DNA from 2 places in the Planococcus sp. PAMC 21323 genome. Region 2 is predicted to be linked to the other one. Evidence: a T-box and tRNA genes for the amino acid it is inferred to sense, from the RefSeq annotation. Region 2 holds a T-box; the other holds one or more tRNA genes.
The links. The T-box of region 2 lies ahead of ileS (isoleucine--tRNA ligase). A T-box ahead of a tRNA ligase gene usually reads a tRNA of that ligase, here a tRNA-Ile.

Region 1: it has a tRNA-Ile gene. The T-box ahead of ileS (isoleucine--tRNA ligase) is inferred to sense a tRNA for this amino acid. The anticodon was not compared.

Annotation. Positions count from the first base shown of each region.
Region 1 is NZ_CP009129.1:1,017,270-1,032,516, reverse strand. It holds gene PLANO_RS05245 (metal ABC transporter solute-binding protein, Zn/Mn family) at 1-401, shown strand, start outside; gene PLANO_RS05240 (MOSC domain-containing protein) at 505-1,173, opposite strand; gene menC (o-succinylbenzoate synthase) at 1,266-2,336, opposite strand; gene PLANO_RS05230 (o-succinylbenzoate--CoA ligase) at 2,327-3,751, opposite strand; gene menB (1,4-dihydroxy-2-naphthoyl-CoA synthase) at 3,814-4,632, opposite strand; gene menH (2-succinyl-6-hydroxy-2,4-cyclohexadiene-1-carboxylate synthase) at 4,629-5,456, opposite strand; gene menD (2-succinyl-5-enolpyruvyl-6-hydroxy-3-cyclohexene-1-carboxylic-acid synthase) at 5,453-7,153, opposite strand; gene PLANO_RS05210 (isochorismate synthase) at 7,140-8,531, opposite strand; gene PLANO_RS05205 (1,4-dihydroxy-2-naphthoate polyprenyltransferase) at 8,703-9,614, shown strand; gene PLANO_RS05200 (DMT family transporter) at 9,740-10,705, shown strand; tRNA gene PLANO_RS05195 (tRNA-Glu) at 10,719-10,790, opposite strand; tRNA gene PLANO_RS05190 (tRNA-Ser) at 10,797-10,887, opposite strand; tRNA gene PLANO_RS05185 (tRNA-Asn) at 10,892-10,966, opposite strand; tRNA gene PLANO_RS05180 (tRNA-Ile) at 10,968-11,044, opposite strand; tRNA gene PLANO_RS05175 (tRNA-Gly) at 11,059-11,132, opposite strand; tRNA gene PLANO_RS05170 (tRNA-Phe) at 11,139-11,214, opposite strand; tRNA gene PLANO_RS05165 (tRNA-Asp) at 11,232-11,307, opposite strand; tRNA gene PLANO_RS05160 (tRNA-Met) at 11,311-11,387, opposite strand; tRNA gene PLANO_RS05155 (tRNA-Ser) at 11,452-11,544, opposite strand; tRNA gene PLANO_RS05150 (tRNA-Ile) at 11,560-11,636, opposite strand; tRNA gene PLANO_RS05145 (tRNA-Met) at 11,645-11,718, opposite strand; tRNA gene PLANO_RS05140 (tRNA-Ala) at 11,740-11,815, opposite strand; tRNA gene PLANO_RS05135 (tRNA-Pro) at 11,822-11,898, opposite strand; tRNA gene PLANO_RS05130 (tRNA-Arg) at 11,928-12,004, opposite strand; tRNA gene PLANO_RS05125 (tRNA-Leu) at 12,024-12,112, opposite strand; tRNA gene PLANO_RS05120 (tRNA-Gly) at 12,140-12,214, opposite strand; tRNA gene PLANO_RS05115 (tRNA-Leu) at 12,221-12,305, opposite strand; tRNA gene PLANO_RS05110 (tRNA-Lys) at 12,332-12,407, opposite strand; tRNA gene PLANO_RS05105 (tRNA-Thr) at 12,415-12,490, opposite strand; tRNA gene PLANO_RS05100 (tRNA-Val) at 12,498-12,573, opposite strand; rRNA gene rrf (5S ribosomal RNA) at 12,584-12,699, opposite strand; rRNA gene PLANO_RS05090 (23S ribosomal RNA) at 12,838-15,247, opposite strand, start outside.
Region 2 is NZ_CP009129.1:1,976,784-1,992,030, forward strand. It holds gene PLANO_RS09995 (solute carrier family 23 protein) at 1-621, opposite strand, end outside; gene pyrR (bifunctional pyr operon transcriptional regulator/uracil phosphoribosyltransferase PyrR) at 647-1,183, opposite strand; gene PLANO_RS10005 (RluA family pseudouridine synthase) at 1,377-2,288, opposite strand; gene lspA (signal peptidase II) at 2,288-2,764, opposite strand; gene ileS (isoleucine--tRNA ligase) at 2,885-5,647, opposite strand; T-box leader at 5,692-5,906, opposite strand; gene PLANO_RS10020 (DivIVA domain-containing protein) at 5,944-6,465, opposite strand; gene PLANO_RS10025 (YlmH family RNA-binding protein) at 6,560-7,345, opposite strand; gene PLANO_RS10030 (YggT family protein) at 7,407-7,670, opposite strand; gene PLANO_RS10035 (cell division protein SepF) at 7,691-8,176, opposite strand; gene PLANO_RS10040 (YggS family pyridoxal phosphate-dependent enzyme) at 8,167-8,844, opposite strand; gene ftsZ (cell division protein FtsZ) at 8,958-10,151, opposite strand; gene ftsA (cell division protein FtsA) at 10,211-11,494, opposite strand; gene PLANO_RS10055 (small basic family protein) at 11,597-11,959, opposite strand; gene PLANO_RS10060 (DUF881 domain-containing protein) at 11,962-12,678, opposite strand; gene PLANO_RS10065 (DUF881 domain-containing protein) at 12,695-13,420, opposite strand; gene PLANO_RS10070 (cell division protein FtsQ/DivIB) at 13,398-14,186, opposite strand; gene murD (UDP-N-acetylmuramoyl-L-alanine--D-glutamate ligase) at 14,206-15,247, opposite strand, start outside.

The DNA of each region.
Region 1 (15,247 bases), 960 kb from region 2:
AACTTATTGTTCAATTGGAGAATTTAGATCGTTCGTTCGACTCTTTAGCAGAACGTGTTAGCAAAGATACATTCTTTGTTTCTCATGCTGCTTTTGGTTATCTTTCAGAACCATATGGTATTAAACAAATCGCAATTGCTGGCTTAAACAGTCAAAATGAGCCGTCGCAAAAAGAATTGACGGAAATTGTCGATTTAGCCAAAGCAAACGATTTACAGTATATTGTATTCGAACAAAATGTATCGTCTAACTTAACAAAAGTTATCCAAAAAGAAGTCGGTGCAGAAGCTATCGAAATGCACAATCTTGGTGTCTTAACACAAGAAAATATTGATAACGAAGAAACTTATTTCACATTAATGGAGAAAAATCTTCAAGTATTAGAAACGATTTTGAAATAACGGATATAATTTCCCAATATAAAAAGACGAAGAAACGATTCTCAGTTTCTTCGTCTTTTTGACTGTTAAATATCAATTTCGAATGCATTAAACACTTTTCGCACTACTTCCCTGACGTCAATTTAGTCAATCGCTTTGTCAAAAATTGGCGCCATTCATCTGCTAGCTCATCTGCTTCAAGCACTTTCATAATCCCATCAATGTCTTTAGGCTTGTGGAAGTTGATTTCATTCGCATAAAGAACGGACACTTGTGTTGGACTTTTTGACACCTTTCGAATGACCGAATCAGCTCGAACCATTCCTTCTTCTAACACTCGGCAAAGATAGCCGGTGTAACCCGTTTTCACCATTGCCTTTAACAAAGGCTTCATCTCGAGTCGTCTATCAATTGTGTTACAAGGAACTCTTCCTTGTGTCACTTGAACAATGGCTTCACCTATTTGAAAAATATCGCCAATGCAAATTTCCCGCTCCAGCATATTTGTCACAGTTAAGTTTTCTCCGAAAGCGGATGGTGGCAATTTTGTTTCAAATTGATCGTTCCAAAGAGCATAATGTTCATAAGGATATAGACAAACGGCACGGTCAGGTCCACCGTGATACTTTAGATCAGCAACACCGTCTCCATTAAAACCGTCTTTCGTTAAAAACGCTTCTTGCACTGTTTTTTTGCGGATAGCTGTTTCCATTTCCTGGCCATTCCCGTAAGACATTTTCTCAGGTAAGCCAATCGCAAAATTTTTGATGATCGCCTCTTGTGAATTCATCATATATCCACCGCCTTATAATCCTTTAGCCACTCGGCTCCGATTTACTTTTCTGTATTATACACCCAAAAGCCAACTTTTCATCGAAGATTTTTTTATTCTGTACAATTTACCGAATAGCCAATACCTAGTTGATTACTTAACTGGATTTCTCCATTTTCAACAATGACTTCCGGTTGGATTATATCTTTTTCCCAAAAATGAGTAGAGGCTGAAAAATCACCTGGGTAATCGATACCTGCCAAAGACGCCAGCGCCAAATTATGTGCTTTTGATACACCAAACTCAATCATGCCCCCAACCCACATGCCAATTGAATGTTTGCGGCACAATTCCACCACTTTCAAGGTTTCAGTCCAACCACCAAGGCGACTCATTTTTAAAACGACGATATCTCCGGCTTTCATGTCGATCATTTGTTGAACATCTTCTACACTAGAAATGCTTTCGTCTAAACAAAGTGGTGTCGTGAGCTCTCTTTTTGCTCGCGCGTGCAAACTCCACTCTCGTTCTCCGAAAGGCTGTTCAATAAGAGTAAATCCCACATCATCAAATTCTTTCAAGCGCTCAAAATTATTTTCGCTGAAACTGCCATTGGCATCTGCGAAAAATAATAACGCTGGATAGTTCGTAACAATGGACTTTAACATAGATGGATTTGTATCCGGATGAATTTTGATTTTGATTCGTTTATAGCCTGCGTTGTTTGCCTGTGCCACTCGGTCATGAATTTGAGACGGATCTGCTGCAACGACAACGCCAGCAGAAATTGCTTGCGAAATGCCTCCGACATACTTCCATAGCGGCTCCTGTTGTTGTTTTGCAAACAAGTCCCATACAGCCATTTCAACTGCTGCTTTTGCCATTCGGTTGCCTTTTACAGATTCGAACAGCGCCCAAACTTGTTGTGGATGATAAATGGTTTGATGTATTAGCAGCGGCACCAATACTTGCTCTAGCAAAAAACGACAACTCGTAATGGTTTCTTCTGTATACCAAGGCGTTTCAAAAGCTACAACTTCCCCGTACCCAATATGCCCCGATTCACCTTTCACACTCACAATAATTACTTCACGCTCGTTGACTTGTTGTAAAACTGATATAAACGGGTTTTTAAGCGCTCTTCTCACTGTCTTTAAGCCAATCTCTTTAATTATCACAACCATGCTCTCAGCTCTCTTCTCAACAGCTTATTTGAAGCATTACGTGGCAACGACTCAACAATCGTCAATTGCTTTGGCACTTTATAGGACGCCAGCTGTTCACGGCAATAAGCAAGCAATTCTTCTACTGTTGCTTCTTGCTGCAATACCGCAAATGCCACTGGAACTTCTCCCCACTTTTCACTCGGAGCCCCGCAAACGCCAACTTCTCGAACAGCAGGATGACCAGATAAGACTTTTTCAATTTCAGCCGGATATACATTTTCTCCACCAGAAACGATTAAATCTGAACGGCGATCTACCACAAATAGAAATCCTTCGTCATCTAAATAGCCGATATCTCCTGTATGAAGCCAACCATCTTGTTGTACATTTCGTTTGGCAAAAGCACCAATATAGCCAGGTGTCACTTGAGGACCCCGAATGAGAATTTCGCCCACTTCATCTTGTTTTTCTGTTTTGACTTCATATAAAAATAATGGCTTGCCTGCAGATCCGATTTTCCGCTCTGCGTCCGCCACTTGTAAGGTTGTTGTTTGTGACGATGTTTCCGTCATACCGTATGTTTGCAACACCGGAATTCTACATTTTTCAGCACGTTTCATATAAGCAACTGGAATTGGTCCACCTCCGGCAAGAACTGCTTTAAAGCGATCAGACGCTAGCATAGAAGCTTGTTCCATACTCGATAAAATACGTTCCAACGTCACTCCAACAACTGACATATGCGTCACGCTGCCGTTGCAAATTTCTTCTGCGCTGCGTTCTGCGTCAAATTTCTCGTATAACCGCACACCCATGCCATATATCAACGACCTCATCAAGATCGAAAATCCACTAATGTGAAATAAAGGCACAGCACATAACCAAACATCTTCTGGGGCTATGCCAATATTGAGCGCAGAAGATACGGCACTTGAAAAATGATTTTCCGCTGTTTGGCGAACCCCTTTTGGATGCCCGGTAGTACCTGAGGTATACATAATCGAAAGGGTGCGATCTTTTGGCCATTGCTGCTGCGGGTCAAATTGAACTGGTTTTGTATCTTCTATTTCACTAAATAAAACGACGCGTGAATCGTCTACTTTTCCCTTCAGCACATCAGCTACGAAAATAAATGCTACTTCCGCATCATCTATTTGATAAGCCAATTCATTGCTTGATAGACGTTCATTTAGCATGACCATCTCACAGCCTAGGTGCATACAGCCATACAAGACAAAAACAAATTCTGGAGTAGATTTAGCCAATACCGCGACACGTGAATTTTCTTTTACGCCAAGCGCCGACAGTTTTCCTGCATAAGCCAGCGCAATTGTATTTATTTCAGAAAAAGTCCATTGTTGATGTTGAAACGACAATGCCATACGATCGCCACTCAAATAGCTTCGCTGAGTCAACCAATTCGGGTACGTCATAAAAAAATCCTTTCTTCAAAAAAAGCTGTCCCCAGAGAGGACAGCTTTTAATTATTCAATAATCATGGGAACCGTGGGAATTGACCAAAGTCTGGTTTGCGTTTTTCTTTAAACGCGTCGCGTCCTTCTTTTGCTTCGTCCGTTGTGTAATACAATAATGTTGCGTCTCCAGCCATTTGCTGCAATCCAGCAAGACCGTCTGTATCAGCATTCATCGCCGCTTTTACAAAACGAAGTGCAGTCGGGCTCATTTCAAGCATTTCCTGACACCATTGAACCGTCTCATCTTCTAATTGCTCAAGAGGGACAACTGTATTGACTAAGCCCATGTCCAATGCTTCTTGTGCATCGTACTGGCGGCATAGGTACCAAATTTCACGTGCTTTCTTATGACCGATAATACGAGCCAAATAACCAGAACCGTATCCAGCGTCAAACGAACCAACACGTGGTCCTGTTTGACCAAAGCGTGCGTTATCTGCTGCAATTGTCAAATCACAAACAACGTGCAAGACGTGTCCGCCGCCGATTGCATAACCGGCTACCATTGCGACAACTGGTTTTGGAATAACACGGATTAAACGTTGTAGATCTAATACGTTCAAACGTGGAATTTCATCTTCCCCAACATAGCCACCGTGTCCGCGTACAGATTGGTCGCCACCTGAACAGAAAGCTTTTTCGCCTTCACCAGTTAAAACAATAACGCCTACATCTGCGTTATCACGTGCACGTGAAAATGCATCGATTAATTCGTGAACCGTTTTCGGTCGGAATGCGTTGCGCACTTCCGGTCGGTTAATCGTAATTTTTGCAATGCCGTTAAAAATTTCATATTTAATGTCTTCATATGTACGTTCTGTAATCCACTCGCGTGTCATGATTTTCCTCCTTGATAGTTCAAACTTAAATACTCTCTTACTATTGTAGCAAACTCAACAGGTTTTTCCACATGTATTGCATGACCCGCATCAATTGTTTTATGAACACCGTTTGACAAACATTCCATCATTTTTTGTGCAATTGCTTCAAACTTTAGATCTAACCGTCCTGTCACCAATAAAACCGGTATATTCAAACACTCTAGCTCTTGCCAATAAGACTGTTGGGCACCTGTTCCCATACCAAGTAAACTATTCGCAAGCCCTAGTGGATTTTGCGCCAACCGTTCTTCACGTACCGATTTTTGAACTGCTTCAGTCAATGTTTTTTGACTTGCAAACAACGCAATGTTTTCCCAAGCATTAACGAAATTAATTAGTCCGCCTGTCACAATCCGCTCTGCAAGATGCTTATCATTGATTTGACGTTCTTTTCTTGCTTGTTCACTTTCAAGTCCAGGCGATGCACTTTCAAGCACTAGCTCGGTTAATCGTTCTGGATAGTGGCAAGCATAAGCGAGTGCCGTACGTCCGCCCATTGAATAACCAACAAGCGTAAAGTTGTCCAACGCTAATCGATTAAACAAAGCATCTAAACTTTCTAGCTGGCGTTCCATCGAATAAGCTTCAAGCTCTTCTGGACTAGCTGACTCTCCGTGACCAATTAAATCGATTAAAACAACTTTTACATCCGTCCAGTTTTCAATAACCGAATGCCACGTTTTCGTGCTCCCTGTAAAACCATGCAAAAAAACCAAAGTTTTCAGTTTTTCTGGATTCCTTACTTCAACATAATAGACAACGCCGCCGACTTCTAGCTTCATCCTTTAGCCAGCTCCTCGTCAAAACGGCTCCATAATTTACGATGCGTCGTAACATTGTTTTCACGATCAGTGAACACTTCAATAATCTTCACTAAATTTGTTTTTGGCTCGTCTAGCGCAGCAGCAAATTGGGCAACTGTTTCAGCAGATAAATATTGTGCATCATACATCTTCGCTGCATCGCTAAACGTCAATCCAGTCGGTGTACCAAATAACTCTTCAAAATAACGTTCTTCTTGAGACTGTGGCAAATATGAGAAAATACCACCGCCATCGTTATTCATTATCACAATCGTTAAATCCGTCTCTTGCATTTTTGATGCAATCAAGCCGTTCATATCATGCAAAAACGACAAATCGCCAATATACAAATAAGCTGGACGCTGTCTTGCTGCTTGTACACCAAATGCCGTTGAAACCACTCCATCAATACCATTCGCTCCGCGGTTCGCATAAAGCATAATATCCCGCTCAGTTGTTTGGAAATACGTATCGACATCACGGATTGGCATACTGCTCCCCACAATTAAATCGCTTTGATCTAATCGATCGAAAAGTACTTTTGCTAATACACCTTCATCTAATTCCGTCTGGCAATGCTGCTCAACAACTTGCCAGTATAATTCGGATGCTTGCGCCCATTTTTCACGATATGCATTCGTTGATTTACTTTCTAGCGGCAAATTCCATAAGCCTTTTTCAGCTGCTTGAATGTGATGTGTCGCAACAGATTGCGGATCACGTAACATCGGACTTTCATCAAACACTACATAGGTTTCTGGTTTTACTGCGGCTAAATACAAGCTCAAAGGTTTTGAAACCGGTTGCGGTCCGACACGAATTACTACATCCGGCTTGACCGCGTCTTTAAACTTCTCACTTTTAAGCAACGCATCGTAGGAATCAATAATTAACGATTTTGCCGATTGTGGTACATTTGCACGGATATTGGATAATGGATCCGCCAACACCGGCCAATCCAGTTTCTCAATAAACGCCCAAAACTCATCCGGCATCTTTAGTGTTTGTTCGCCAACGATCAACAAACCTTTTTCTTTTTTTAGCAATTGTTGTAAAAACAGGCGGCTTTCCACACTTAAAGACAGTTCTCCTCCAAAATGAGAAATTTCCTGCTGACTTTCGTAAGTTTGCTCGAAATCTATACGCAATGGTTCACGAAACGGTACGTTTATATGCACCGGTCCTCGGGGTTTAGTCATTGCATGTTGAACACTACGATGCAAATGCCGTGTTAAAAACCCCAATTGATTTTCCGGTTCTGGCATCGGCATATCCGTAGCCCATTTAACATGCGCACCGAATAAATGAATTTGGTTGATTGCTTGTGGAGCACCAACTTCTCGCAGTTCGTGTGGACGATCTGCTGTAACAACAAGTAAAGGCACACGTGCATAATATGCTTCAACAACAGCTGGAAAATAATTAGCCGCTGCTGTTCCCGACGTGCATAATAACATAACAGGTCTACCAGAGGCTTTAGCTAAGCCTAGCGCAAAATAAGCGGCTGAGCGCTCATCAATTTGGCGGTAAGTTATTAAATCTCCTTGTTTCATACAAGCATAAGCAAGTGGTGTCGAACGAGATCCAGGACTAATAACAACGTCTTTAACCCCTTGCTCGACTAATGAATGCGTAAAAGCTGAGACATATTCGGTTAATGCTTTACGATTCGTCACTCAATTGACCTCCCAATGCTCGGAGCATCGGTCTAAACTTAACCCATGTCTCGTCATACTCTGATTCTGGCGTCGAGTCTGCAACAATTCCGCCACCTGCATATAAATACGCTTTTTCTTCATCCAATAATGCTGAACGAATAGCAACCGCAAATTCGCCGTCTCCTTGTGTATCAATCCATCCAATTGGAGCCGCATAATAGCCACGGTTCATCGCTTCGTGCTTGCGAATCATTTCTAAGGCTTCTATTTTCGGTTCGCCGCCAAGTGCAGGTGTTGGATGAAGTAGTTCGACCAAGTCAAACAATGTAGATCCAGCATTTAACACTCCTTCGACCGGTGTGTACAAATGCTGGATATCTCTAATTTTCATCAATTTCGGTGTTTTCGGTACGATGGTTTGACTGCAGGTTGCTTTAAAAACATCGCTAATCATACTCACCACATATTGATGTTCCGCACGATTTTTGGGATCTTGCAGCAGAATTTCACCAAGTTCAGTATCTTTCTCGATGGTTTTCCCACGAGGCGTTGAACCTGCTAAACACGTCGATAATGCTTTTTCATTTTCTACTTTAACAAGCCGTTCTGGAGTTGCTCCAAAGAAAAACTGCTCTTCTGCTTCTAAACCGAATAAGAAACTTTCCGGTTGTTCATTGGCTACTTGGTATAGTGCAGATGTTGGAGAAAGTTTCTTTTCAAACCCAAGTTTCACTGTGCGGGCAATCACAACTTTCTCGACTTCTTTTGCTTTAATAATATCTGTGACCCGTTGAATCGATTCTAAGTATTCATCTTTTCTTAATTCAGTCCGTTCAATCACATTTGGTTTATCGTATTTATCTACTTCAGAAACCTGTGCAGCATGAAGTAATTTATCTCGCTCTTTTCGTAACGCGTCAAACTCTTTAAAACTATCTTGTTTTTTCGTGATCAAGTGAATACTCACAAAAGCTTGATCACCTTTTAAGATCAACTGAAAAGTTGGCACTACAAAATAAGCCTGAGGGAATCTTCTCCACTCACTCGGCTTAGTATTTAATGGGTCAAACGAAAATCCTCCGAATAGGACCGGATGAACCGATCGTTCTTCATTGACGATTTGGCTACATAATTTTTTCCAGTCGTTTTTTATATTTTCAAACCTTCCATTTGTCTCATTGGAAGAAAGGACATGAGCATGTCCAATTCCAACGAGTGTAAAGGTCTTTTCACGATTTTTCCAATACATGCGTTTTCCTGTGTGGTCGTTTCCGCCAGCTTCAAAAAATGCTAATGCAGACATATGTGTAACTTCGATTGTTTCAGTGTAAAAGCGATAGCCTTCAAACTGGTCTGTCGCAAATTGCTGGGTCGATGAAGACGATTCTGAATTCACCTGATTACCTCCGTTTTAAGACAATAGTCTAGTTTATTCCACTCACTGTTTCACTTTTTAATCTCTACCCTCTATCATACTCTTTTCTGCTAAAATCAGCACATCATTTGCTGTATTCCACACTATTTTAAAGTACAATGAAGAGTGGAAAGAATTAAAGGAGAGATTAAGATGACACATTCACTACAAGCAGATAGCGGATGGCGCGTATGGTGGCAATTAACACGTCCGCATACACTAACCGCTTCGTTCGCTCCCGTATTCCTTGGAACGATGATTGCTTTACAGTATTCCCCGATCGATTGGATTTTATTCCTATCTATGCTTGTTGCCAGTTTATTGATCCAAGCAGCGACCAATATGTTCAATGAATATTACGATTTTGCGAGAGGTCTAGACAATGAAAATTCTGTCGGGATTGGCGGTGCCATAGTTCGAAATGGAGTAAAACCAAAAACTGTTTTAGCTTTAGCATTCGTTTTTTATGGTATTGCTGCAGTTATCGGCATTTACATTTGTTCACAAACTAGCTGGTGGCTTTTAGTTGTAGGTGCAGTTTCTATGGCAATTGGCTACTTCTATACAGGTGGTCCTTACCCGATTGCTTATACGCCATTTGGCGAACTTTTTTCAGGCGTAGTCATGGGCTATTTAATTGTTATTATCGCCTTTTATATCCAAACCGGCATGATCACACTTGAAGCTTCTCTTTTAGCTATACCAAGTACGTTGTTAGTAGCAGCTATTATGCTAGCTAATAATATTCGTGATATCGTTGGAGATGAAGAAAGTGGGCGTAAAACACTTGCGATTTTAGTCAAAAGACCGACTGCTGTGAACATACTGATGGCATTTTTCGTTTTAGCCTATGCCTGGATTATAGTTCTTGTTATTGCAGGAACATTAACCCCATGGACTTTACTCGTTTTCCTTAGCATCATAAAACCGATTAAAGTGGTTCAAATTTTCAAACGTCATACAGCACCGTTAAAAGTTATGCCCGCCATGCAAGACACAGGAAAAACAAATACACTATTTGCTTTATTACTTGGTGTTGGTTTACTAATTGAATATCTTCTTTAATTAGAATATCAAAAGGGATTTCAGCTGAAATCCCTTTTTTTGTATCCAAATAAAGTTTTGTAGAACTATCGTTTATGCGTTATAGTTGATAAATAATTCAAAATACTTAGTAAGGAGTATATTAAGTGAAACCCATTATAATTGGTATCATTGCCGCATTTTTCTTCGCATTTACATTTGTATTAAATGCCACAATGGAAGCTAGTGGCGGTAGTTGGATTTGGAGTGCTTCTTTACGTTATCTTTTCATGATTCCTTTCTTACTATTAATCGTTATATCCAGAAAAAACTTAAAACCTTTATTACAAGAAATGAACAAAAGCAAAAAAGCATGGCTCATATGGAGCTTTGTAGGATTTGGATTATTTTATGCTCCTCTTTGTTTTGCAGCAGCTTATTCTCCTGGGTGGTTAATCGCAGGCACTTGGCAAATTACGATCATTGCAGGTACACTGCTTGCTCCCTTATTTCTCATCACTATACATACTAAAGAAGGAGCAGTTCAGCTAAGAGGTAAAATTCCAGTAAAAGGACTACTAATTTCTTTTATTATATTAGCGGGAGTTAGTCTCATGCAGTTAGAAAATATCGCGATCGTCTCTTCTGCCACATTGTGGCTTGGTTTCGTCCCTGTTCTTCTGGCAGCATTCGCTTACCCACTCGGTAACAGAAAGATGATGGAAGTTTGCGACGGTAGATTGGATGCCTATCAAAGAGTTTTAGGAATGACATTAGCAAGTCTTCCCTTCTGGTTTATATTGTCGCTATATGGATTACTTACAGTTGGCGGACCATCTGCTTCACAAAGCTTCCAAACCTTAATTGTTGCGATTAGTTCGGGCGTAATTGCCACAGTATTATTCTTCAAAGCTACAGATCTTGTTCGAGGAAACATGCAGAAGTTAGGTGTAGTTGAAGCAACTCAGTCAATGGAAGTTTTATTTGCTTTAGCTGGAGAAATTCTTTTCTTATCGATAGCGTTACCTTCAGGATTATCATTAATTGGGATTGTGATTGTGATGGTTGGAATGGTTCTTCATAGTCAAAATTCAACTAAAACGAAAAAAAGAGTCATGCAATTAAATGCATGACTCTTTTTTATGATGACCCCTACGGGATTCGAACCCGTGTTACCGCCGTGAAAGGGCGGTGTCTTAACCGCTTGACCAAGGGGCCAAATACTGGCGGAGAAGGAGGGATTTGAACCCTCGCGCCGGTTGCCCGACCTACACCCTTAGCAGGGGCGCCTCTTCAGCCACTTGAGTACTTCCCCAGTATGGCTCCGAAGGTAGGACTCGAACCTACGACCATCGCATTAACAGTGCGGTGCTCTACCACTGAGCTACTTCGGAATGGTGGGCCTAAATGGACTCGAACCATCGACCTCACGCTTATCAGGCGTGCGCTCTAACCAGCTGAGCTATAGGCCCATATGTAATAATTATGGAGCGGGTGGGGGGAATCGAACCCCCATCATCAGCTTGGAAGGCTGAGGTTTTACCACTAAACTACACCCGCATAAAATGGTGGGTCAGGACGGAATCGAACCGCCGACACTTAGAGCTTCAATCTAATGCTCTACCGACTGAGCTACTGACCCACTACATTAAATAAAAATGGCGGTCCCGACCGGGATCGAACCGGCGATCTCCTGCGTGACAGGCAGGCATGTTAACCGCTACACCACGGGACCATTTGGTTGCGGGGGCAGGATTTGAACCTGCGACCTTTGGGTTATGAGCCCAACGAGCTACCGAACTGCTCCACCCCGCGACAATAATATAGGTACTAATATCCAACATTTTTTAAAAATAATTGTCCACACATTTAGAAAAAATGGAGGAGGAAGAGGGATTCGAACCCCCGCGGGATTTGACTCCCCTGTCGGTTTTCAAGACCGATCCCTTCAGCCAAACTTGGGTATTCCTCCGTGATAAAATACAAATGGTGGACCTTGCAGGACTCGAACCTGCGACCGGACGGTTATGAGCCGTCTGCTCTAACCAACTGAGCTAAAGGTCCTAAAAAAGTGGCGGCAGAGGGGATCGAACCCCCGACCTCACGGGTATGAACCGTACGCTCTAGCCAGCTGAGCTACGCCGCCGGGATCTTTAATGTAATGAGTTGGTGGAGCCTAGCGGGATCGAACCGCTGACCTCCTGCGTGCAAGGCAGGCGCTCTCCCAGCTGAGCTAAGGCCCCATTGTTTGGTCGGGAAGACAGGATTCGAACCTGCGACCCCTTGGTCCCAAACCAAGTGCTCTACCAAGCTGAGCTACTTCCCGAACTTAGGTGCTGAGTTTTTTAAAAAATATGGTGCGCCCGAGAGGACTCGAACCTCTAACCGCTTGATTCGTAGTCAAGTACTCTATCCAATTGAGCTACGGGCGCATGATGCTATTGATGTAAATGGTGCCGAGGACCGGAATCGAACCGGTACGGTAGTCACCTACCGCAGGATTTTAAGTCCTGTGCGTCTGCCAGTTCCGCCACCCCGGCTAAGGGTCGGTAACGTTGAAAATCATATGGAGCGGAAGACGAGGTTCGAACTCGCGACCTCCACCTTGGCAAGGTGGCGTTCTACCACTGAACTACTTCCGCAAAAAATGGTGCGGGTGAAGGGAGTCGAACCCCCACGCCCGAAGGCGCTAGATCCTAAGTCTAGTGCGTCTGCCAGTTCCGCCACACCCGCGTGGCATTATTAAATTTAGAATAAAATGGTGAGCCATGAAGGATTCGAACCTTCGACCCTCTGATTAAAAGTCAGATGCTCTACCAACTGAGCTAATGGCTCGAAATAGTGGTGCCGGAGAAAGGAGTCGAACCCTCGACCTACTGATTACAAGTCAGTTGCTCTACCAACTGAGCTACTCCGGCAAAAAAATGGTGGAGGATGACGGGATCGAACCGCCGACCCTCTGCTTGTAAGGCAGATGCTCTCCCAGCTGAGCTAATCCTCCGATATGTATTGCCCAGCGACGTCCTACTCTCACAGGGGGAAACCCCCAACTACCATCGGCGCAAAAGAGCTTAACTGCCGTGTTCGGGATGGGAACGGGTGTGGCCTCTTTGCCATCATCACTGGACTATTTGGTTTTGAAAGACAAGATTCATTATACCAGTATATCACTGGTTTATTCAAGCTTTTTTTCAAAAACTTTTTCTTATTCTTTCAAAACTGGATAAACGACATTGGAACATGCAAGATCTTCGCCTACAGTTTGTTGGTTAAGTCCTCGATCGATTAGTATTCGTCAGCTGCACGTGTCGCCACGCTTCCACCTCGAACCTATCTACCTCATCGTCTTTGAGGGATCTTACTTGCTTGCGCAATGGGAAATCTCATCTTGAGGGGGGCTTCGTGCTTAGATGCTTTCAGCACTTATCCCGGCCACACATAGCTACCCAGCGATGCCCTTGGCAGAACAACTGGTACACCAGCGGTGTGTCCATCCCGGTCCTCTCGTACTAAGGACAGCTCCTCTCAAATTTCCTGCGCCCGCGACGGATAGGGACCGAACTGTCTCACGACGTTCTGAACCCAGCTCGCGTACCGCTTTAATGGGCGAACAGCCCAACCCTTGGGACCGACTACAGCCCCAGGATGCGATGAGCCGACATCGAGGTGCCAAACCTCCCCGTCGATGTGGACTCTTGGGGGAGATAAGCCTGTTATCCCCGGGGTAGCTTTTATCCGTTGAGCGATGGCCCTTCCATGCGGAACCACCGGATCACTAAGCCCGTCTTTCGACCCTGCTCGACATGTACGTCTCGCAGTCAAGCTCCCTTCTGCCTTTACACTCTACGAATGATTTCCAACCATTCTGAGGGAACCTTTGGGCGCCTCCGTTACTCTTTAGGAGGCGACCGCCCCAGTCAAACTGCCCGCCTGACACTGTCTCCCAAGCCGATCAGGCTTGTGGGTTAGAATTTCAATACAACCAGGGTAGTATCCCACTGACGCCTCCTCCGAAGCTGGCGCTCCGGAATCTCAGGCTCCTACCTATCCTGTACAAGTTGCACCAAAATTCAATATCAGGCTACAGTAAAGCTCCACGGGGTCTTTCCGTCCTGTCGCGGGTAACCTGCATCTTCACAGGTACTATAATTTCACCGAGTCTCTCGTTGAGACAGTGCCCAGATCGTTACGCCTTTCGTGCGGGTCGGAACTTACCCGACAAGGAATTTCGCTACCTTAGGACCGTTATAGTTACGGCCGCCGTTTACTGGGGCTTCAATTCGCACCTTCGCTTGCGCTAAGCACTCCTCTTAACCTTCCAGCACCGGGCAGGCGTCAGCCCCTATACGTCACCTTACGGTTTTGCAGAGACCTGTGTTTTTGCTAAACAGTCGCCTGGGCCTATTCACTGCGGCTCTCTCGGGCTATTCACCCTACCAGAGCACCCCTTCTCCCGAAGTTACGGGGTCATTTTGCCGAGTTCCTTAACGAGAGTTCACTCGCTCACCTTAGAATTCTCTTCTCGCCTACCTGTGTCGGTTTGCGGTACGGGCACCTCCCGCCTCGCTAGAGGCTTTTCTTGGCAGTGTGAAATCAGGGACTCTAAGGGTAAACCCTCTTGCCATCACAGCTCAACGTATCAGGAATGGGATTTGCCTCATTCCACGCCTCACTGCTTGGACGTGCACAACCAACGGCACGCTCTCCTTATCCTTCTGCGTCCCCCCATTGCTCAAACGGCGGGGAGGTGGTACAGGAATATCAACCTGTTGTCCATCGTCTACGCCTATCGGCCTCGACTTAGGTCCCGACTAACCCTGAGCGGACGAGCCTTCCTCAGGAAACCTTAGGCATTCGGTGGACGGGATTCTCACCCGTCTTTCGTTACTCATACCGGCATTCTCACTTCTAAGCGCTCCACCAGTCCTTCCGGTCTGACTTCTACGCCCTTAGAACGCTCTCCTACCACGGATCTCTTACGAGATCCATCCACAGCTTCGGTAATCCGTTTAGCCCCGGTACATTTTCGGCGCAGTGTCACTCGACCAGTGAGCTATTACGCACTCTTTAAATGATGGCTGCTTCTAAGCCAACATCCTGGTTGTCTAAGCAACGCCACATCCTTTTCCACTTAACGGATATTTGGGGACCTTAGCTGGTGGTCTGGGCTGTTTCCCTCTTGACTACGGATCTTATCACTCGCAGTCTGACTCCCAAGCATAAATCACTGGCATTCGGAGTTTGTCTGAATTCGGTAACCCGGGATGGGCCCCTAGTCCAAACAGTGCTCTACCTCCAGGATTCTCTATCTTGAGGCTAGCCCTAAAGCTATTTCGGAGAGAACCAGCTATCTCCAGGTTCGATTGGAATTTCTCCGCTACCCACACCTCATCCCCGCACTTTTCAACGTGCGTGGGTTCGGGCCTCCAGTAAGTGTTACCTTACCTTCACCCTGGACATGGGTAGATCACCTGGTTTCGGGTCTACAACTACATACTCTGGCGCCCTATTCAGACTCGCTTTCGCTGCGGCTCCGCCTTCTCAGCTTAACCTTGCATGTAATCGTAACTCGCCGGTTCATTCTACAAAAGGCACGCCATCACCCATTAACGGGCTTTGACTACTTGTAGGCACACGGTTTCAGGATCTATTTCACTCCCCTTCCGGGGTGCTTT
Region 2 (15,247 bases):
CGTAAAGTCGATAATTCCAATGGCTGCTGAGTAGCCGTATCCGACAATAATTCCGATTAAAATCGGCATTAATGAAATGATGTTTTTAAAGTAAATGTTACAAATGATTGCAGTAAGCAATGTGACAATGGCTGCTGAGAAATGCAGCAGGCTGTATTCCGATCCGCCTTCAACTGGAATGGTCATAGCCATATCTACCGCTGTACCTGATAAGGCAAGACCAATAACAATGATTACAGGTCCTACTACAATCGGTGGTAAGAGTTTCATCAGCCATTGATAACCAGTTTTCCAAATGATCAATGCGACAATAGCGTATACGAGTGAAACAAACATCGCACCGATCATCGCTGACCCGATTCCACCTGTTTTAGTCGCAATGGTGATTGGCACGATAAAGGCAAATGAAGAGCCTAAGTAAGCTGGAACTTTAAATTGCGTAATGAGGATGAAGATGATTGTTGCGATTCCACTTGTTAGTAAAGCAATCGCTGGGCTCAATCCGACAAGTTGTGGTACTAAAATCGTTGCACCAAACATCGCAAACATATGCTGTAAGCTTAGCGAGATCCATTGTCCTGCTTTTGGTTTATCATGTACATCTAAAATTGCTTCGCTCAATTTCCATTCTCCCCTGTCTCTATCTCTATTCGTGAATGGCTACTCGGTCCACTTGATCGCTTTCAACCATTTGAACGATAATTCGTTCGTCGCTTGATGTTGGAATGTTTTTCCCTACAAAGTCTGCTCGGATTGGTAATTCACGATGACCTCTGTCAATTAACACTGCCAGTTGAATTTGTGCTGGCCGTCCTAGGTCCATCACGGCATCCATTGCCGCGCGTACCGTTCTTCCTGTATAAAGCACATCGTCTACAAGAATTACTTTTTTATCGAGTATGCTGTGCTCAATATCGACCTGTTGAACTAAGGGTTCTTGATTTTTTGTTTTGATGCTCAAGTCGTCTCTATAAAGCGTGATATCAAGTTCGCCTTTTAAAATTGGACGCCCTTCGATTTTCTCAATTTTTTCTGCTAAGCGCTTCGCAATAAAAGCTCCGCGTGTTTTAATGCCGACAAGTATGCAATCATCTATGCCTTTATTGCGTTCAATAATTTCGTGTGCAATGCGAGTAATCGCTCGGCTTATCGCCTGTTCGTCCAATATATCTGCTTTTTCCACCATAAGATCCGCTCCTTTTTGACAAATAAAAAACCTCTTGCCCGAGGGACAAGAGGATAGATGCGCAGAAAAATTCAGCATGGAAGACAGACTTCCAGCTTGCGTAAATACCTTCTCAGCCTCTCTGGACTGTAATTAAAGGTGTTATTATTCGATTTGTTTTTTTAAGTATAAAGAATGTGAAACGGGTTTGTCAATCCTTATCGCGAAGAGATTCTAGAAGTTCTGCAAATTCAGCTGGTGGCTCTGCAGAAAACTCCATGTATTCATTCGTTTTGGGATGAACAAAACCGATAACTTCCGCGTGAAGTGCTTGACCGCCAACATCCATTGTTTTCTTCGGTCCATATTTCGGATCTCCAACAAGTGGATAGCCAATGTATTTCATGTGCACACGGATTTGGTGCGTTCTGCCTGTTTCTAAACGGCATTCTACTAATGTAAAATCACCAAAACGTTCCAAAACTCGGAAATGTGTTACGGCATGTTTTCCTTTATCGACGATTGCCATGTTTTGGCGTTCTTTTGGATCGCGCGCAATCGGTGCTTGGATCGTTCCTTTATCGTGAGGAATGTGACCATGGACTAGCGCTACATATTTACGCGTAACAGTCTTTTTCACTAATTGATCAACTAATGACGTATGTGAAGCGTCATTTTTAGCCACCATCAATAAGCCAGATGTATCTTTATCAATACGGTGGACAATCCCTGGACGCACGACGCCATTGATTCCTGACAAATCTGTACAGTGATGCATTAAACCATTAACCAATGTACCTTTAGCGTGTCCTGGAGCTGGATGAACGACCATGCCTTTTGGTTTGTTAACCACTAAAACATCTTCATCTTCATAAATAATTTCCAAATCTAAATCTTCAGGAACTACATCTAATTCTTCCAATTCAGGTGGAGTGACAATGATAATATCTTGCAAACGTACTTTGTAATTCGGTTTTACAGTTTCTCCGTTAACTTTTACTGCACCTTCTTTGACCCAATTGCTGATCTGTGAACGTGACCAGTCTCCATCTATCGATGACACAGCTTTATCTACTCGTTCGCCGGCCATTTCTTTTGTAATTTCAATCGTTAAATCTTCCATTAAGACACCTTTTTCTTTTGTTGTTTTTCGTCATAAATAATATAAATAACCATCAATACGACACCAATCGTTAATGCAGCATCTGCAATATTAAATATTGGGAAATCATAATCAATCACAGGAATTAGCACATCAACAAAATCTACTACTTCTCCCCGATACATCCGATCGATAAAATTGCCAACTGCGCCTCCTAAGAGAACCATTAAGCTTAACTGAAACAAAGGTTGCCCTTTTGCATGTTTATGAAAATAATAAAGTATTCCGATGATAACCGCTATAGTAATAATAGCGAACAGCCACATCTGTCCTTCTAGCATACCCCAAGCGGCGCCACGATTTCGGTGCGACAACCATCCAAGATACGGGTCAATGACCGAAATCCGTTCACCCAATTCCATATTTTTCAGTACTAACCATTTTGTCCATTGATCTAATGCAATTATGAATAGTGCAATTCCATAATAAATAAACATCTGTATCCTCCGTCAATTCAGCAGTCAATCTATTTTAACACACTGACAGCAAAAAAAGTAAAGGGCCTGGAGCAGCCGGATTTCGACGCTCCAAACCCTTCTTAAATTTAGTGTTATTAATTAAGCAAACTGTGTTTCTACAACACTGGCACAGCGAGGGCATAATGTTGGATGTGCTTCACTTTGACCAATTTCTTCAGAAATAGTCCAGCAACGTTCACATTTTTCACCAGTTGCTTTTTCAACAGTTACAGAAACTTCATTAATTTTTACAGCATGTTCTGGTGCTTGATCTTGTGTTCCACCGTATTCGTATTTCGATACGATGAACAATTGAGCAAGATTTTCGTCTGTAGAAGCTAGCAATGTAGCAAGTTCTTTGTCGCCAAAGACCGTTACTTTCGCTTCTAGTGATTTACCAATTGTTTTAGCTGCACGCGCTTCTTCCAATGCTTTTAACACATCATCGCGAACGTCCATAAATTTGCTCCATTTGTCATTTAATCCTTCAAACGCTGGGTTTGAAACAACTTCTGGGAAATCCGTCAATTGAACACTTTCTTCTTCCACAAAGCTCAAGTAAGACCATAACTCATCCGCTGTATGAGGGATGATTGGTGCTGCTAATTTTAAAATTGACATTAACGAATCAAACATTACGGTTTGCATCGCACGACGATGTGGATGATCTGCATTTTCAATGTAAACAACGTCTTTTGCAACATCCAAGTAGAATGAACTTAAATCGTTAGCACAGTAATTGTTTAATGCATGATAGATTGTTGAAAACTCATATGTTTCATAACCTTTACGTACAGTTTCTACCATCTTCTGCAATTTCATCGCCATGTATTGATCCATTTCACGCATGTCTTCAAATGCAACACGGTGCTCTTGTTCATTAAAATCTGCTAAGTTTCCGTGGAGGAATTTCAGCGTGTTGCGGATTTTGCGGTAAACTTCTGAAACTTGTTTAAAGTTTTCATCAGATACACGAACGTCTGCTGTGTAATCTACCGATGCAACCCAAAGACGAAGAATATCTGCGCCCATTTGGTTCATGACTTTCGACGGAACAATAACGTTACCAAGTGATTTACTCATTTTGCGACCATTGCCATCAAGAGTAAAGCCGTGGCTCAAAATACCTTTGTAAGGCGCGTGACCATTGATAGCAACACTTGTCGTTAATGACGAGTTGAACCAACCACGGTATTGGTCAGATCCTTCTAAATAAAGATCTGCTGGATATTGAAGATCTTCCCGTTCAACAAGAACACCTTGGTGAGATGATCCTGAATCAAACCAAACATCCATAATATCCATTTCTTTTGTAAATTCACCGTTCGGGCTACTTGGGTGAGTAAATCCTGGTGGTAATAATTCTGCCGTTGAACGTTCAAACCAAACGTTTGAACCGTGTTCGCGGAACAATTTTGCAATATGTGCAATGGTTTCTTCTGTGATAACAGGATCCCCATTTTCAGCATAAAATACTGGAATTGGAACGCCCCATACGCGCTGACGTGAAATATTCCAATCTCCACGATCGCGTAACATGTTGAACAAACGTGTTTCGCCCCATGCTGGTGTAAATGATGTTTCTTTAATTGCTTTTAAGATTTGGTCACGGAATGCTTCAATCGATACAAACCATTGAGCCGTTGCACGGTAAATTACCGGTTTTTTCGTCCGCCAGTCATGCGGATACGAGTGCGTGATAAATGTTAGTTTTTCAAGCGCGCCTACTTTTTCTAATGCTTCTGTTACCGATTTATTGGCTTTGTCATAAAACTCGCCTTCAAATCCAGGTGCTTCAGCTGTCATCACTCCGCGCTCGTCAACTGGGCATAAAACATCCAATCCGTATTTTTTACCGATTAAGAAGTCATCTTCACCATGTCCAGGTGCTGTATGAACACAACCAGTACCTGAATCCGTCGTTACGTGTTCGCCAAGCATTACTAACGCAGTGCGATCATAAAGTGGGTGTTTCGCAAGAATATGCTCTAGTTCTTCACCTTTGATAACACGAACAACTTCTGGATCTGTCCAACCTAGTTCTTCTGAAACTTCTTTTAGTAACTCCTGTGCTACAACATAAAGAGAGCCATTGACAGAGACTTCTGCATAATCTAATTTAGCGTGCACAGCAATTCCAAGGTTAGCTGGAATTGTCCAAGGTGTAGTCGTCCAAATAACGAAGTTTGTTCCTTCTGCTAAAACGCCTTTACCATCTGTAACAGGGAAAGAAACGTAAATAGAAGGAGATTTTTTATCATGATATTCAATTTCAGCCTCAGCTAGTGACGATTCACTTGATGGTGACCAATATACAGGCTTCAATCCTTTGTAGATATAACCTTTATTAGCCATCTTACCAAACACTTCGATTTGTCGTGCTTCATAAGCTGGTTTTAATGTCACATAAGGATTTTCCCAATCGCCACGAACACCAATACGCTTGAATTGAGAGCGTTGATTGTCGATTTGTTGGAAAGCATATTCTTCACATAGCTTGCGGAATTCCGCTAAAGACATTTCTTTGCGGTTTACACCTTTGTTTGTTAACGCTTGTTCGATCGGCAAACCGTGCGTGTCCCAGCCTGGAACGTATGGTGCATGGAAGCCCATCATCGAGCGCGAGCGAACGATCATATCTTTTAATACTTTGTTAAGCGCATGGCCCATATGCAAATCACCGTTCGCATACGGAGGTCCATCATGAAGAACGAAAAACGGACGACCCGCAGTACGATCTTGCACTTGTTTGTAAATATTCATGTCTTCCCATTTTTGTTGCATTTCTGGCTCACGATTCGGCAAATTGCCACGCATTGGAAAATCTGTTTTTGGCATCAATAAGGTATCTTTGTATTCCATTTCTATTCCTCCTGTAGGCATAATAAAAAGCCCCCCATCCCTGGTAAAGGGACGAGAAGCTTAAACTCGCGGTACCACCCTTGTTGCAGCTAGATAGCTGCCACTCGATCGCCGTAACGTGGCGTAGACGGAATTGGTTACTAGTATTCACCAATTCTGCTCAAGAGTGATGTTCGTCAATGTGACCGCATCAGGCTTTCACTATCCCTGATTCGCTTTAGCGTTCTGCATAAACTACTGTCTCTATCAGCGCGTTTTTTTGTATGTCGTAATTATAGTTTTAGAAAGGCTTAGAGTCAAGAGTTCGTCTCTTCTTTGTCTTTCTCAATCTTCTCTAAATTTTGTGTATCAATATTGTATTCCAATAATGTATCCCAATCATCTGTTTCGATCAAGTCTAGTTGAGCCTCAACGAGCATTTTGAAACGATTTTTGAATATACGAGATTGTTTTTTCAGTTCTTCAATTTCTGTTGCTATGCGACGTGCTTTAGTCAATGACTCATTAACTATGCGATCAGCATTTTTCTCTGCTTCTTTTACAATCAATTCAGCTTCTTTTTGTGAATTACGACGAACTTCTTCTGAAGCTTCTTGTGCAACAAAAATTGATTTTTGCAATGTCGATTCAATTGTATTGAAATGACCCACTCGTTCGTCGGTTGAACGCAACCGTTCTTCAAGAGCTGCCTTGTCTTTAAGCAAAATTTCGTAATCTCTCATAACTTGTTCCAGGAATTCATTTACTTCATCTTCCTGGTATCCACGGAATGCACGGCTGAATTCTTTGTTATGTATATCTAACGGGGATAATGGCATTGAGTAAACCTCTCCTTAACTAGTAATCTTATCTTTCTATTATACCGTTCATGACTCTAAATTTCAGTATTATTTCGTAATTTTTCCAAGCCGTCTAGTTTTTTGTTTCTAGACGGCCGATTTGCAAGCGAACTTTGTCTTTTTTCGTTCGTCCTTCGATCATAATCAATCGAACTCGACCAAACCCTCTTGAAGATATCATGTCCGATTCATGGAGTTCAAATGAAGGTTGTTCTTGCAAAGTCCAATTGACTTTCACTTTCCCTCCGTGAATTAAAGCTGCAGCTTTTTGACGTGAAATATTATAAACAGAACTCATTACTGTATCCAGTCGCATCGAGCTGACGGTATAAGACTCTTCTGTCCACTCTTCGCTTGTCTCGATCATTTCTGTAACATCTGATAGTTCATTTAATTGAACTTTCACTTTTGCGGCACTCACAAAATTACTTTGCATATACGGACTAATTTCATTCATAACAGCAAGCTGAACGCGTTCATTATCAATACGAATGTCCCCAAATTTGCTTCGATCAAGTCCAAGTGACATTAACGATCCCAATATATCAGGATGACGCAAATTAACAAACTTTGACGGGTATTTTAACTCGAAAACTGTAATATTAAAATCTTCTTGTTGGGGCTCAAAATAAGAAGGATACAGCAATACACGTTGTCGTTCTGCATCTTTAAAAATCCCCGAAGCCATCATTTTTACATCAGTTGACCCCATCACTGCTTCTACGATAAATCGCTGCCGCGGATCAAGAAAGTCCGTTACCTTTGGTGAATAACGGTCTTCAACTTCACGAAGCCATCCAGAAACTTGTTCAATAAACTGCTGCTCTTCTTTTCTGAAATGCTGAAATATCTCTTCCATATCAATGCTCCTTCAAACCAGTTTTTCAAGAAAAAAACCTCACGTCACGTGAGGTTTTGAATCAAGCAAAGAACCTAAATAATACGATAATCCCTTGGCTTGCCAAATTTAAAGTAAAAATCGCGACAATCGGTGAAATATCAATCATACCGATTGGTGGGATAAAACGTCTAAAAATATCTAAATAAGGATCAGTAATTTTGGAAATCATTTGTCCAAAACTAGACTCTTTAATGCTAGGTACCCAACTCATAAATACACTCACAATTAGAATGTAAAAATAGATATTAATAGCTGATAGTATTAAATTTAATAACGTTAACATATTCTTTTATGGCACCTCTCTTATTGTTGCTCGTCGTAATAATAATCTGAAATGGCGCCATCCACTTCTACAGTGTCTGGTACGCATAAGAAAATATCCGTTCCAATACGTTGAATGTCTCCACCAAGAGCATAAACAGTTCCACTTAAAAAGTCGATAATCCGCAGACCTTGATCTTTTTCAATGCGTTGAAGGTTGACAACTACGGCTTGCTTGTTTTTTAAGCTTTCTGCGATATCTTGTGCTTCAGCATAAACCCTCGGTTCTGCTAAGCTAACTTTTGAAGATTTTGAAGCTCCTTGCATACTGACTAAATTAGACACATTGGTCTCCTCCACTTTCTGGTGCCGTTCTTTCGGTGCTTTTTTCTGCTCTTGTATAGCAGCTGGCTTTTCATATCGCGGAGCAGGTTTTTGTTGTTTAACGGGTTGCTCACGTACTTGTTGTTCTTCTTCTTCATACTCATCTAAATAAAAGAAATTTTTGAATTTGTCTTTCACGCCCATTTTTTTGCCTCACTTTCTGCCCCAACCAATGCTGTACCAATTCGGACAAAACTAGCTCCTTCTTGAGCAGCAATTAAGTAGTCGTTAGACATGCCCATCGAACATTCTGTACATGGTGCATGTGCCCATTTTTTCTCAGACACTTGAAGTTGGAGTGATTTTAATCCTTTAAATGCTTCACGAATTATAGTTTCATCAGTTGTATTTGGTGCCATAGTCATCAATCCAACCACTTTAATATTGTCATAAGTTTCGAGCGATTTGATAAAGTTTATCGTATCTTCGGGTTCGATACCACTTTTCGACTCTTCTCCTGACACATTTACTTGAACAAAACAGTTTATAGGTCGGTTTGCACGCTTTTGAATTTCTTTTGCCAAACTTAATCGGTCTAACGAATGTAAATAATCAATTTCGTTTATGACATCTTTTACTTTTCTCGTTTGTAGATTGCCTATATAATGCCAAGACACATCTTCATCAATCGCTTCGATTTTTTTTGTCAATCCTTCTGGACGGTTTTCACCCAGATGATGAATCCCTGCTTGAATCGCTTCTTCTGTGCGTTCAATGCCAACTTGTTTTGTTACTGCAATAATCTGTATCGTGTCATTTATAGCAGATAATTGTTCTGTAATTTCTTCAAATTTAGGTTTGATTGGTTTCATCTAGTCACAACTTTTCTTATAGAAGTCCAATATATTGTACCAAGTTTTAATTGATTTATCAATTAAGCTCTTTCTCTACAAAAAAACAGCTGCCCAACCGGCAGCTGTTTGGATTAACGTCTCTTTTGACGATTGCGTAAGAAAGTCGGAATGTCTAATGCATCGTCGCTATGTTTTTCTTGTCTTTGTGGCTCTTGGTTATAATAAGGTGGTTGTTCTTCACGACGTTGCTCGTCACGACGCTGATCTTCACGGCGTGCATCACGGATTGAAGGCGCTGGAGCCTGTTGTTGAATCGACTGCACACGGCTTGAATTCAATCCAGATCCTCTTGGCGTTCTTGGTTGTAGCTGCTCTTCATTAAATCCAGTCGCAATAACTGTCACGATAATTTCATCTTTCAAGTTATCGTTAATAACAGAACCGAAAATCATGTTAACTTCTTCATCAGATGCAGAAGCTACAATATCAGCTGCTTCTTGAACTTCATAAAGGCTAAGGTTAGATCCGCCTGTAATGTTCATTAAGACTCCTTTAGCACCGTCAACTGAAACTTCAAGTAATGGACTTGAAACAGCTTTTTTAGCCGCTTCAGACGCACGGTTTTCTCCAGAAGATACACCGATTCCCATAAGTGCAGAACCTTTGTTAGACATAATCGTTTTAACGTCGGCGAAATCCAAGTTGATCAATCCAGGAACGGCGATCAAATCAGAGATACCAGATACACCCTGGCGTAAAACATTATCCGCTTCGCGGAAAGCTTCAAGCATTGGTGTGTTTTTATCAACGATTTCAAGTAAACGATCGTTTGGAATAACAATCAATGTATCAACTGATTCTTTCATCGTTGCAATACCACCGATTGCTTGTGTTGAACGTTTACGACCTTCGAAAGTAAATGGACGAGTAACGACACCAACAGTCAATGCCCCAAGTTCTTTTGCGATTCCAGCAATAACTGGTGCCGCACCAGTTCCTGTTCCGCCGCCCATTCCTGCAGTTACGAATACCATATCGGCTCCGCGCAATGCTTCTTCAATTTGCTCTTTGCTTTCTTCTGCTGCTTTTTTACCTACATCAGGGTTAGCACCGGCTCCAAGACCGCGTGTCAATTTACCACCAATTTGAAGACGCACTTCTGCTTTAGATAAGTTTAAAGCTTGAGCATCTGTGTTTACTGCTATAAATTCTACACCTTGTACTCCGTGTTCGATCATACGGTTTACGGCATTGTTACCACCGCCACCTACCCCAATAACTTTAATTACGGCTAGTGCATCAATATTTGTATCAAATTCCAACATTCTTTTTCCTCCTAAGATTGCTTAGCTTTTATAGTTGCAAGCTAGATGCAACATTGATTTTATTCAAAGAATCGATCAAACATCTTTTTAGCTTTTGTTACGACACCTTCAGAATTTTGCTTTGGCTGCTTTTGCTTCTTAGGTTGTTGTACTTCTTGATGTTCTACTTTTGCAGCTCCGGCAACAGCTCCAGCGTTTCCAATACGGCCATAGAAAACATCTTCCATGTATGCATATTGAATTAAGCCAACTGCTGTCGTGTACTGTGGTTCGCGAACGCCGATAAATTCTGGTGTAAATAGACGAACGCGAGTTTGCAGAATATTACGCGCAAGTTCTGGCAGTCCATCCAATTTAGCCGTGCCGCCTGTTAAAACGACTCCTCCTGGCAAGTCTTGTACGCCTAAGCGGTAAAACTCATCTAAAATCAGTTCAAAAAGTTCTTCCAGGCGAACTCCGATTATTTCAGATATGTATTTTTGATTATACTGTTCTGTTGAATCAGATCCAATAACTGGAACTTCAAAAACTTCATCTTCTGAAGCATCTTCAAAAAACGCATGACCATGTTCAAGTTTAATTTTTTCAGCTTGATCTGTCGGTGTCTTTAAAATAATGGACAAATCTTTTGTAACGTGGTCGCCTCCAACTGGAATTACGGTAGAAGCAGTTAAGTGGCCTTCTTGGAAGATAGATATAGAAGTAGATCCTCCGCCGATATCGATACACGCTGTGCCATGATTTTTCTCATCTTCAGTCAACGCATAACTTCCTGCTGCAAGCGGTTGAACGTAAATATCACGTATTTCAAGCCCCGCTCTTTCTACGCATCGAAGTACGTTGTGTAAAATTGTTTTTGAAGTTGTCACCATTGTACCATCCATTTCAAGGCGAATACCAATCATGCCTCGAGGATCTTTGATTTCTCCTAAATGGTCAACAATGTATTGCTCAGGAATGATGTTTACCAATTCCCGTTCTGGTGGTATTGACATTACTTGTGCCGCTTCTAATACACGATCTAAGTCCTCATCGGTAATTTCACGATTTTCACTGTTTACTGCCACAATCCCTTTAACTGGTTGCAATACTGCTTTGTTAGCTGGGATTCCTAATACTACTTCGTGAATCGATTTACCGATCATGCGCTCTGCTTGATCAACAGCTTTTTTAATGGACTGAACCGTTGCATCTATGTCAACAATCGCACCTTTTTTTATCCCATTAGATTTTACATTTCCGACACCAATTACATTCAATGACTTGTTAGCCATTTCTCCGATTAAAACTTTAACGGAAGACGAACCGATGTCTAAACTTACATATAATTCTGATTGACTCAATTCGTGGCACCTCCTTATTAAACTACTGTACTTATATTCTATTGCATATCGTGCACCTTGTCTAAGAAAATCGCAAATCTTAAACAAATTTCCTCGAATTATTCAAATTGTTTCTCTAACTTCTTTTTTTTCAGCCCATTTTGCCAATATTATGCGTCGAATGACTGCAATATTTTGAAATAGCCGCACACCAAATGCAAATATCGCAGCTAAATACAAATCTACGCCTAGATGAACACCGAGAAAAGCAAGACCCGCTGCTAATGCAATGTTGAAAAAGAATCCAGAAACAAATACTTTATCATCATACACTTGTTGTAGATGAGCACGTATTCCGCCAAAAAGTGTATCGAGTGATGCTAATACGGCTATGGACAAATAATTGGCATATTCTGGCGGTATTTGCATGTCCGTTAGAAGTCCTAGCGATATACCGAGTATTAAACCTAAAATGGATAGCCACATCGCTATTCCTCCTCTATCGCTTGTAAATATTTAGTATCGATAATGCCGTCATATGCTTCAATTATCATATCGCTTTGTGGCGCCGAAACTGTTAGTGACATATTATCGATATAAAAATCATCTAGAATTCGTGATCCTAATAAATGATTATACAGTTTTTCCGAGTCTTCCATCGACTTCGAAATAATTTTTATCGAAAATGGTGGTGTTTCAACTGGTTTTGCATTTACAGACGTCTGACCGTTTATATCTCGTATCGATGTTGTATTTATGATCCGTTTGCCATCTACCGAAACATGAATTGCTTCATATCGATTGATTTCATTGACTAATCGGATCAGTAAATCTGGCGAAATTCCTTCGATTTCCAATCCTAACGCAACCGCTTCCATCGATGGTTCCACTAAAACTTCAAATCCAGGCCCAGTTGTTTCTGATAAACCAACAGCCGATCTAAGTTCTCCAGCTGTTTCACGTAATGCTTGCTCAGGGCTTTCATCTGCAGCTGTATTATATTTGTTTAAAGTTTCATCGAGACTACCTACTTCTGAAAGCAATTGAGAATGCAGTTTTTTCTCTCTTGATAACTCTTGTCTGACTTCCCACACATCCCGCGTATCACGCCTGTCTGGTTCATTGATCGTGTTGTATTGTACTGCGGTCATTAACCCGATTAAAAACATGATCGACGTAAAACGAGTAAAGATTTTTCTTTTCACAAAACTTCCTCCTTACTCATGATTCCGTAAGTAAAGCAGGCATTTTAACGATTAATCCTTCGTCCAATGTAACGATAATATTATCATTAACTAATTGATCCATAATCCCACCGGTTAACTTAATTGACGAAGACAACACTTTTGGTTCACCGATAGCTTCGATAATAAAAGGAGCTGGGTATTGCACACCATCTACCGTAATTACCGGTCCCGTACACACAATATAGGAATTGCTATGAATACGTTGACCGTTAATAGAAATCGCCTCAGCACCCGAGATGTACAATTCGTTAATCACTTGGAAAACATGACTTTCGTGAACGATATAATCATTTGGGTTAACTGAATTAGGGTTGTAATCACCGTCTTGTAGCGTTACTTTCAAACCGCTTCCTTGCACTGGCACAAGACCAAGATATCTCCTTAGTTCTTCTGCTTCTTTTGCGTATTCAGTATAACGATTTTCTCCATCTGCAAAAGATTTTTCGTATTCTTGAACATCACTTTGTTTGGCTTGTAATTCATCTCGCAAAGCTTTGTTACGCTCTTGTTGCACAATCAATTCTTTCCGGTATCGTTCTTCTTGTTCAAAAAAAGCACCACCTGTATAACCTTCCTCTTCTTTTGTAGAACTGGATAAGCTATAGGAGTAGGCCATAATAAATCCAAGAACTAAAAATACCAATGAAAAAACAATCGATTTGCTAATATTTTTTCGGTTATTCCTCTTCGGCGTTTTCATCTTCTATTGGATCCTCCTCTGCAAAACCATAAGCATCTGCATAAGAGCGGAAAAATATTCCAACTTCCATATCGATTACGCCTTTTTGATCTTTTTCTAATTGCGCAATGACAGATGGATAATAGTTTATCTTGTCAGCCAATGTGCTCAAAATCCCACGTACTTCGTTGCCATCATTCATATATAACGTAACAAAGTCCGCATCTTGTTCTTCTGAATCTAAAATAATTTGAGAAATTAATTGAAGAACCTCTGGCTTGATATCCGTTAATTGATCAATCAATTTGCCTCTTTTTTTCTCGTCATCAAAATTCGAGTAAATTGGACCATCGATCACCGTTACCGGTTGCTTAAGCGCTAAATTATTCGATAATACAATTTGGTAACTGTTGCCACGGTCTAAATAACCCATTTGAACGTATTCTTTTAATTCGATTTCAACACCGGTCAACCAGTTTTTTTTAACGGATGCGCCTTCCACCCATTCCAGCTTTTCAAGTTTTTGCGCTACAGTTCGTGTGTCAAAAGACCACATTGAATCTCCGTTCGCTAATCCACTTGCTGCCTGATAGCTTTCTTGATTAAAAAGAACAGCGCCTTTAATAGTGATGGTCTGGATCTCACTGTACTTCGACTGGCTGTATAAAAGAATGGCAAGCAAAGTGAGAAATATGATCAACAGCGCCACAAACTTGCGATTGGTTCTTTTTTTCCGTCGATCGCGGAGCGATGGGATGCGTTCTTCGATGTCAATCACTTTGTCCATAATTGCTGCCCCTTATCTTTTATTCGTTCGCTTCCGTCATTTGGTGGACCGCGGAAATGAATGCATCTCCTCTAATTTCAAAGCTATCATATTGATCCCAACTGGCACATGCGGGCGACAATAAGATGGTATCGCCATCTGCTGAAGCTTTGATTGCTTTTTCGACAGCATCATCCATTTTGCCCGCTTGGACAATAACCGGTACGCCGCTTTCATCTGCAAATGTTGTAAATCGTTTAGCTGTCTCTCCAAAAGTCACCAATACCTTGACGCGGTCCATAAATGGACGGATTTCATCCAATGAATGGTTACGTTCTAAGCCACCAGCCAACAAAATAATATTCTCTGGAAAAGCTTCTAAAGCACTTTTTGTCGCCAAAGCATTGGTGGCTTTTGAATCGTTGTAAAATTTACGACCTTGCCATTCTTTAATAAATTGAGAACGGTGTTTTACCCCTGTAAATGACGTTAAAACACGAATAATCGTTTCTTTTGTACCGCCTTGTAATAAAGTTGCCGCTGTCGCAGCTAAAATATTTTCTAAATTATGCTGACCTGCCAACATAATTTTCGAACGTTCAATTAGCTTTTCACCTTGCCAATATACATATTTATCATCCGCACTGACACTTTCTTCAGTACGTCCCTTGAGTGTAAAAGGCACTAGTTTAGCTTTGCAACTCTTTGCATGTTCGACTAATAATGGTTGATCAGCATTATAAATAAAATAATCATCCGCTGTTTGATTTAAAGTAAGTTTCATTTTAGATTCTCGGTAATCTTCAATCGTCCCGTGATAATCCAAATGTGCTTCATATATATTGGTAATAATTGCGATTGTCGGTCGGAAAGATACCGTCCCTTTTAACTGGAATGACGAAAGTTCAGTCACAATGATATTTTTTTCTTTCGCTTTTTCAGCTACTCCACTCGCCACTGTTCCGATATTCCCAGCAATTAATGGGTTTTTATTGTCTTGATTTAACATATGGAACAATAATGTCGTAGTCGTTGTTTTGCCGTTTGAACCAGTGATGCCGATAAACGGCGCTTCACTAATT